4 regions of the Vibrio sp. F13 genome follow, and region 3 is predicted to be linked to each of the others. Evidence: predicted binding sites of a transcription regulator. Region 3 holds the regulator's gene; each other region holds the start of a gene.
The links. Region 3 encodes PurR, which represses purine synthesis genes. Its sites were predicted from a motif close to TNANGNAAACGTTTNCNTNA; they were not measured.
Positions count from the first base shown of each region.

Region 1: a site for PurR is predicted at 1,110-1,129, ahead of glpX (class II fructose-bisphosphatase). Genes of this name have one in related genera too.
Region 2: a site for PurR is predicted at 951-970, ahead of purE (5-(carboxyamino)imidazole ribonucleotide mutase). Genes of this name have one in related genera too.
Region 4: a site for PurR is predicted at 969-988, ahead of purT (formate-dependent phosphoribosylglycinamide formyltransferase). Genes of this name have one in related genera too.

Region 1 is NZ_CP170175.1:2,004,983-2,007,189, forward strand. It holds gene glpX (class II fructose-bisphosphatase) at 43-1,050, opposite strand; gene zapB (cell division protein ZapB) at 1,375-1,617, shown strand; gene rraA (ribonuclease E activity regulator RraA) at 1,715-2,207, opposite strand, start outside.
Region 2 is NZ_CP170175.1:1,790,843-1,793,049, reverse strand. It holds gene hemF (oxygen-dependent coproporphyrinogen oxidase) at 1-268, opposite strand, end outside; gene LMH68_RS08185 (L-threonylcarbamoyladenylate synthase) at 288-845, opposite strand; gene purE (5-(carboxyamino)imidazole ribonucleotide mutase) at 1,041-1,526, shown strand; gene LMH68_RS08175 (5-(carboxyamino)imidazole ribonucleotide synthase) at 1,532-2,207, shown strand, end outside.
Region 3 is NZ_CP170175.1:2,882,608-2,884,814, forward strand. It holds gene LMH68_RS13330 (TfoX/Sxy family DNA transformation protein) at 1-74, opposite strand, end outside; cyclic di-GMP riboswitch class I at 202-287, opposite strand; gene purR (HTH-type transcriptional repressor PurR) at 458-1,462, opposite strand; gene torD (molecular chaperone TorD) at 1,779-2,207, opposite strand, start outside.
Region 4 is NZ_CP170175.1:298,281-300,487, reverse strand. It holds gene purT (formate-dependent phosphoribosylglycinamide formyltransferase) at 1-903, opposite strand, end outside; gene cdd (cytidine deaminase) at 1,071-1,958, opposite strand.

The DNA.
Region 1 (2,207 bases), 880 kb from region 3:
TAGGTATCAGCCTTGGAATATTCTGTTTCACCGAATTTAGGCTTACAGGATATGACCTACTACTTCTGGATCTTTACGCTCTAGGTAGTGGATAGATTTGATGCGGCGAATTGTACGGCAGCGGCCACGGATAAGCAGGGTTTCTGTGGTTGCGATATTACCTTGACGAGAAATACCTTCTAGCAAGTCACCCTTAGTGATGCCTGTTGCTGAGAATACAACGTTGTCGCTGCGTGCCATGTCTTCCATCTTCAATACGATACCCGCCGTTACGCCCATTTCTGCGCAGCGCTCAAGTTCAAGTTCACCGTGCTTGCGGTTCTCTTCTGTGTCGCCTTTCACTTCGTGGCGAGGTAGAAGACGACCGTGCATGTCGCCGTCGAGTGCGCGAATTACCGCCGCCGAGACCACACCTTCAGGTGCGCCGCCGATGCAGTACATGACGTCTACTTCACTGTCTGGCATACAGGTTAAGATAGAAGCCGCAACATCACCGTCTGGCACAGCAAATACACGAACGCCCATTGCTTGCATGTCGGCGATGACTTGATCATGACGAGGCTTAGCAAGCGTGGTTACGACTAGAGTATCAAGTGTTTTACCTAGTGCTTTAGCGATGTTTTCTAGGTTTTCTGTTAGTGGCAGTTCTAGGTCAATCACGCCTTTAGCGCCAGGGCCAACAACCAACTTTTCCATGTACATATCAGGCGCTTTAAGGAAGCTGCCTTTTTCGCCCGCAGCCAATACAGCCAATGCATTTGATTGGCCCATTGCTGTCATGCGTGTCCCTTCAATTGGGTCAACTGCGATGTCGACAGCGTCGCCGCCCACACCTACGTTTTCGCCGATGTATAGCATAGGTGCATCATCGATTTCACCTTCGCCGATAACAATCTCACCGCTAATTTCGGTTTTGTTTAATAGGCTACGCATTACTTCTACAGCAGCGCCATCTGCAGCGTTTTTATCGCCACGGCCAAGCCACTTGTAACCAGCTAGTGCTGCACCTTCTGTGACACGAGAGAATGACATTGCTAAATCGCGTTTCATGCGGACTCCAAAATTTTCAAAGGGGGAATAGAAATTTCGCGGCGAATTTTACCATATCCAAAAGGAAACGTTTGCCTTTTTGTTTTTTGGAGATTGCTCTCGATCAATTCGCAGTGGAAAACAGTTATTATTCATCAAAATAATCGGTTTGCCGTTGTGGCGGTAATCGTTCACGTCAATATTCGGTAAAAAGCGCTGTTTTTTTCATCGAATGGCGCAAAATATCGAATATATTGAGTGTTTATCCTTGCTCTGCTGAGTAGAATGGGGAAATAAGTGGAGTGAACCTTCACCATCAAACGGATAACTTAAAGGTAGGCCAGAATGTCTTTTGAAGTACTAGAGCAGCTAGAAGCAAAAATTCAAACAGCAGTAGATACAATTGCACTTCTTCAAATGGAAGTGGAAGAGCTTAAAGAAGAGAAACAAGCACTAGCAACAGAAGCTGGTGAGCTTAAAGCAAGCCGTCACGAGCTAGAGCAAAAAACTCAGCAAATGCAGGAAGAGCATTCAGCATGGCAAGATCGCATCCGTAACCTTCTTGGTAAAATGGATGAAGTAGAGTAATCGACTCTTCAGATTTAAAAAAACGCCCGCTACTCAGTAGCGGGCGTTTTTGTTTGTGTTCTTATGATTTGTTTTATTATTTGAAGCTGAGTGAGAGTTACTCGACGTCTTCTTCCTCGACATCCAAATTGAGTTCTACATCTAGAGGTTCGGCAGAAAGAATGATGCCAGTGTTGTCTGCGTAGAGGTAATCTTCAGGTAAGAAGGTCACGCTGCCAAAGTTCACTGGAACGTCTAATTCACCGACACCTTCTTGGCTCGCACCAACAGGGATAGAAGCCAAGGCTTGGATACCTAGGTTCATGTCTTCAAGCTCATCGACTTCACGAACGCACCCGTAAACCACAATCCCTTCCCACTCATTGTCTTCGGCAAGTAGGGCTATCTCAGCATCGATCAGCGCTTTACGTAGTGAGCCGCCCCCATCGATTAACAACACACGCCCCAGACCGTCTTGCTCTAGTACAGAGCGAATCAAAGCGTTGTCTTCAAAACACTTTAATGTCGTGATCTGTCCTGCGAAGGATGCACGTCCACCGAAGTTGCTGAACATTGGCTCCACGACATCAACTTGATCCAAATATATGTCG
Region 2 (2,207 bases), 1.1 Mb from region 3:
GTCCGGCTAACTCAGGACGGTGAGCGGTTGCAGAGGCAGGCATTGCTTTACCAGCGACGTGAGAGAAGTTAACTCCACCCTGTTCAAATAAAGCACCATTGGTCATCACGCGAGTACGACCACCGCCACCTAGACGATCGCCAGGTTCTCGCTCCCATGCATCTTCTTCAAACAACGCTACACCATCAGCTTGCTCAAGCTGCTGGCAAATCGAATCTTGTAGGCTCAGTAAAAACTGCTTTACTGCTTCTTTATCAATTGCTGACATCTTACTTCCTTTGCAGGGTTTAACCCTGTCTTAATATTTTCGACGTTTTTGCATCTCTAATTTCGCTTGGCTTCTCACGGCCACCCGTTTGGCCTTCTAGAATCGCGACTAAGTGTTGACCCAGTTGCTGTTGAACATCTTCAGTCGTCATACAAGGCGGCTCGCCAGTCAGGTTGGCACTGGTAGAGGTTAACGGCTTGCCGAACTCATTACACATTCTTTGAACCAAAGGGTGATCCGTCACTCGTACCGCGATGGAATCAAACTGGCCGCTGACCCAGTCAGTAACTTTGCTGCTGGTTGGCATAATCCAAGTGACCGGACCTGGCCATGTCGCTTTCACTGTTACCAACTGTTCTTCCGTCAACTGGCTTTCATCAATATAAGGAAGCAGCTGCTCGTAACTTGCAGCAATCAAGATCAAGCCCTTTTCAACTGGACGCTGTTTTAACTCGAGTAATTTCTTGATGGCATGTGGATTATCAGGATCACAACCAACCCCAAAAACGCCTTCGGTCGGGTAAGCAATGACTTCACCTTGTTGTAATGCCTGCAATGTATGTTGAAAGTTATCCACGGGTTGCCTCATTAAGTCAGTTATCGAACTCGCTAAGTGTACAAATTATCATTCACTGTGACTAAAGCTATTTGTTTATAAAATGTATCAATTAACAACTTAGACTGACGCAAACGTTTTCCTTAAGTAATTTTACCCGTATAATGCGCGCAAAATATCTAATCACTAATTAAATCGTACCTGAAGGAGTTTGAGATGACTGTCGGTATTATCATGGGTTCTAAATCTGATTGGCCAACAATGAAGCTAGCTGCAGAAATGTTGGATCAGTTTGGCGTGGCGTACGAAACAAAAGTGGTTTCTGCTCACCGCACACCTCAGTTGCTTGCAGACTACGCAACCAGTGCGAAAGAGCGCGGTATTAAAGTAATTATTGCTGGTGCTGGCGGTGCAGCGCACCTTCCGGGCATGGCTGCTGCTTTCACAAGCGTACCAGTTCTGGGTGTTCCAGTTCAGTCTAAAGCACTGAAAGGCATGGACTCTCTGCTTTCTATCGTGCAGATGCCAAAAGGTATCGCGGTAGGTACTTTGGCTATCGGTGAAGCTGGCGCTGCCAATGCAGGCATCCTAGCGGCTCAAATCATTGGTACACACAATGAAGAAGTAATGGCAAAAGTAGAAGCATTCCGTTCTGAGCAAACAGAAACGGTTTTGGCTAATCCAAACCCTGCAGAGGACTAATTTCCATGCATGTTCTTGTGTTAGGCGCGGGCCAACTTGCTCGCATGATGTCCCTAGCTGGGGCACCGCTGAATATTGAAATTTCTGCTTTTGATGTTGGCAGCAAAAATATTGTTCACCCATTAACGCAAGCGATTCTAGGTAACGGCTTAGAAAATGCGATTGAGCGTGCGGACGTCATTACTGCTGAATTCGAACATATTCCTCACGATGTACTTGAGGTGTGTGAGCGCAGCGGTAAGTTCTTACCGACAACAGAAGCAATCAAAGCTGGCGGTGACCGTCGTCTTGAAAAAGCCCTGTTAGACGAAGCGAACGTGAAGAATGCTAAGTACTACGTGGTTAACTCTCGCGAAGACTTTGACGCTGCAATTGCTCACGTTGGCTTACCAATGGTGTTGAAGAGCACACTTGGCGGCTACGACGGCAAGGGCCAATGGCGCTTAAAGACATTAGACAATGTTGACGCGACTTGGGCAGAAATGGCTGAGTGCATTACCGCGACCGACAACCAAGCGATTGTGGCTGAAGAGTTTGTTCCGTTTGACCGCGAAGTATCACTGGTTGGTGCTCGTGATACCAATGGCGAGGTTCAAGTGTATCCACTGGCTGAGAATGTTCACACCGACGGCGTGTTGAGCTTATCGACAGCGATTGATGACATTGGACTGCAAGAGCAAG
Region 3 (2,207 bases):
AACATTGAGCGTGATTTTATTTTTCCTAGGGACTCAAATAACTTCATCGAGTCCTTTAGTATCGGTTTATCCATGTTATTTATCTCGGTGTATTTGAACTACGCCACCAAATAAGCAGGTCCGAGAGATTAGCAAAATGTTGCAATTAAATTGTCAATAAGCCGTAAATTACTAAATTATTAGTAGTTACTGCATTTTGCCATCGGTAACCCCGCTACCATACCAACGAGTGGTTTAGGCCGGAAGCTTTGCGTCTCACTCTTTCGAGTGGTTTGCCCTGTGCGTGACTGATTGAATAGAATAAAGTTTTTGTTGAATGAAGCTCACACTTGATATTTCAAAATGTGATACTGCTTCAATTAATGATCTTTCATTTATGCATAAGGGTTCATTATAGTTGCTGATAAAAAAAGCGCACCTAAAGGTGCGCTTGATGAAATTAAACTCGAATTATCAATTAATTTAACGTCTTAACTGTACTTCGTTCAACAATTTCAGGGTGCATTTCGAAGACGCGTTTTTCGTGGTCTTTGTCTTTGATGCGCTCCAATAGAATTTCGAATGCATTCTTACCAACACGACGTTTTGGTTGGTGAACTGTCGTTAACGGCGGAGAGAAGTATTCAGCGAGTTCGATGTTGTCGTAACCGATCACTGAGATATCTTCAGGAATGCGGATGCCTTTTTCTTGCAGTCGGCTCATTAAGCCGAGTGCCATTGTGTCGTTAAAGCAGAATACCGCCGTTGGACGATCTTCCATCTCAACGATTTGTTCTGCAGCAAGAACAGCCGTATCACACTCGAAGTTGCCTTCGATGATCATATTGTCATCTGCAGAAATTTTAGCTTCGTTAAGTGCGCGCTTGTAACCGGCAATACGTTCAACACATGCTGCTTTGTCTAAGTGGCCACTTAAACATGCAATCTTAGAGTGACCGCGTTCAATAAGGTATTTGGTCGCTAGGTAGCCACCTTCTTCAGAGTTATCGATGATCTTATCAGCTTGAGAACTCTCTGGGCCCCAGTCCATAATAACTTTAGGGATGTCAGCGTGACGGTCTAACATCTCTCTTAGTTCTTCAGTTAGGTCAGAACACATAACTAAGATGCCATCTACACGTTTCTCTGCAAGCATTCGAATGTAGTCACGTTGCTTCTCATAGATACCGCCCGTATTACACAGGATCAAAGTGTAACCTTGACGGTAGCAGTAGCTCTCAACACCATCGATAACTTCAGAGAAGAATAGATTAGTTGATTGAGTCACTAGCATGCCGATGGTGCGTGTTGTATTACACTTCAAGCTACGAGCAACAGCACTTGGTGCATAGTTCAGTTCATCTACGGCTTTGTTTACTTTTTCTTGCGTTGCTTCTGCAACAAAGCGAGTTTTATTGATTACGTGAGAAACGGTTGTTGTTGATACGCCGGCTAAGCGAGCGACATCTTTTATAGTGGCCATGGTTTTATCCTATTAGAAGCTACTTTCCCAAAGTACGGAATAAAGTAGCCGTTAAGCTACCTAACTAAGAGCTTAAATTTGTAGGGCTCTTTGGGTACTAAAAGTGCTAAAAAACAAAAAACCGCTATTGAGCGGCTTGTCTTAACACCAAAATGCTCAAAACTATAATAAGCATAGCATTTCGTGAATGTTTCATATTTTATCGTTTGCGGTCACAATTTTAGACTGACTAGAAATTACTCGCAATAAAATTCACCCGGAAATCCGGGTGAATTGTCACATTCTTCTGAATTTATTTAACGAGTCATCCAATAAGCTATTCACCAGCTAAATATTGAGTGTCTAATTGACAGAATGCGAGTAGCAACGATGAGACGGAGGCGTAGAAACCGAATTCATCAACGTCATGACATTTCACGTTGAACTTTGGTAACCAAGTCAGCAGTTGTTGTTCGATAAACTGCTGTTGAGCGGCAAATGAATTCTCTAGTTCTTCTTCAATATTCGTTTCGTTTGAACGAATGATCAAGTTACCAAGGAAATCGAGTTCGATAGCAATGTGGTCTGCTGGCTCTTTTAGATCTTGGTTCACAACTAAGTTGTGCTTAGCCATGATCTCTTCCATATCTTTTGCTGGCTTATCATTCAAAAGGCCAGTTTCGCCGATATACATTGAAGCGTAAGGAAGAGCGCCGTGCTTATCTGTCTTTAAGAAAAGATCGCAAAAGTCTGCAGACAGTTCTAG
Region 4 (2,207 bases), 700 kb from region 3:
GTGCAGTGCGAATTCCGATGAGTCTTGAGACATCAATGTTACTAGGCCTGTATCATGTGGGCGAGGGGAGACTTCATTGAAGATCACGTGGTCGCCTTTAACGAACAGTTCAACACCAAAGATGCCGTGACCGCCTAATGCGTTAACCACTTGCTCTGCCGTGTATTGCGCCGCTTTAAGTGCGTTGTCAGACATGACCTGTGGCTGCCATGATTCACGGTAATCACCGTCTTCTTGACGGTGACCGATAGGTGCACAGAAGTGAACACCGTCGACAGCACGAACGGTTAGAAGCGTGATTTCGTAATCAAAGTCGATGAAGCCTTCAACGATTACACGACCCGCGCCAGTACGGCCACCTTCTTGTGCGTAGTCCCAAGATTTCTGGATATCTTCTTCGGTTTTGATAACGCTTTGGCCTTTGCCTGAAGAACTCATTACCGGCTTAACAACGCAAGGCATACCTACGAACTCAACAGCAGCGGCGAAATCTTCAAAAGTGTCTGCAAAGCGGTAAGGCGAAGTGCTTAGTTTTAACTCTTCAGCGGCTAAACGACGAATGCCTTCACGGTTCATCGTTAGCTTGGTTGCATTAGCCGTTGGAACGACATTCAAGCCTTGTGCTTCAAGTTCAACTAACTTGCTAGTGGCAATAGCTTCAATTTCAGGAACCACATAATCTGGCTTTTCTAGTTCAATGATCGCTTGAAGTGCATCGCCGTCTAACATGTCTAATACATGGCTACGATGCGCAACTTGCATTGCTGGTGCGTCTGCATAACGATCACAAGCAATAACTTCCAAACCTAAACGTTGGCACTCGATAGCAACTTCTTTGCCGAGTTCACCTGAACCTAATAGAAGTACACGAGTAGCATTTTCACGAGTAGCAGTACCAAACATAGAAATTCCTTCCGATCTTTTGAACGATTGATTGAAAACGGGGTGATCATACTTATTTCAATGACAAAAGCAAACGTTTGCGCAAGTTGTTGCGTTAATTGCAGGCATAAAAAAAGCAGCCCTGCTAAATAGGGCTGCTTATTTAAATTTTTGTTAATCAGATGTACTTAGATTGCTAAGTAAGTCACTGGAATGTCGGGATTAATCGCTTCTAATGTAGATTGCGTATCCGCTAGGTGACTGATGCTACCTTCTGCGATTTCAACCAAAGCAGCACTTTCAATTTGTTCGAAATCGAAGCCAGCCAGTTTAAGTTGAATTAACGCGACTTGTAGAGGAGGTAGGCTCGGGTTGAACGCTGCATTTTCTGCGTAAGCACCCGTGAAAATCTCACCTGACGTCAGTTGTAATGAAACACCACTTAGGTTTTTGGTGTAAGGAGCATGGCTACGGTTTAGTGCCGCTAGCGCTTCTACAACAATAGGCGTTGTTTCTTCGGTCGTGTACTTATGATCAAGCTTCGTCATTAGGCCTGTTGTTACACCTAAATCAGCAGGGCCGAACGAGTCTGGTAGGTACTCTTGCAGAGACATTTCATCACGTTGTGGAAGCTGAACTTTAAGTTCTTTTGCTGTTGTCAGTTCGTTCATGAATTGACGACAGTGACCACAAGGACTGAAGTTGATGGTGATATCTGAGATACCGAGTTCGCCTTTCATCCAAGCGTGGCTGATTGCAGATTGCTCAGCGTGAACGGTTTGACCAAGTTGAGCACCAGCGATTTCAAGGTTTGCACCAAAATACAGAGTACCAGACAAACCACGCGCGATTGCACCAACATAAAAGTCAGATAACGGAGCGTAAGAATACGCTGCGGCAAAAGGAAGTAGCGCAATACGTAGCTCGTCATCCGCTAGACCACTTGCTTGCAGTAGGCTAGCAAATTGTTCTGGAGACAATGTCGCGTCAAAGTTGTCTGCTAATACGATGTCACTCAAAAGCGCTTTCATTGATGATGGAGCACTTTCCAGCGCCAGGGTAATACGACTGTTCATGTTGAATCCTTAATTGACCTTAGGCTTTAAGTTTATGCAATGCTCAGGAATTTTCTGTGATAAATATCACTATTGAATTGTTGTTGTTACATTGGTTTGCATAATTAGAGTGAGGTCACACTTGAAATCGATTACAAGCGCCATTTATACAGCTGATATCGCACTTATTGCTCGTAAAAGACCGTGACTTGACTGCTATTGCTAAATAATTGCGAATAAAAAGCCCAAACAGACACTGTAATAAACAGC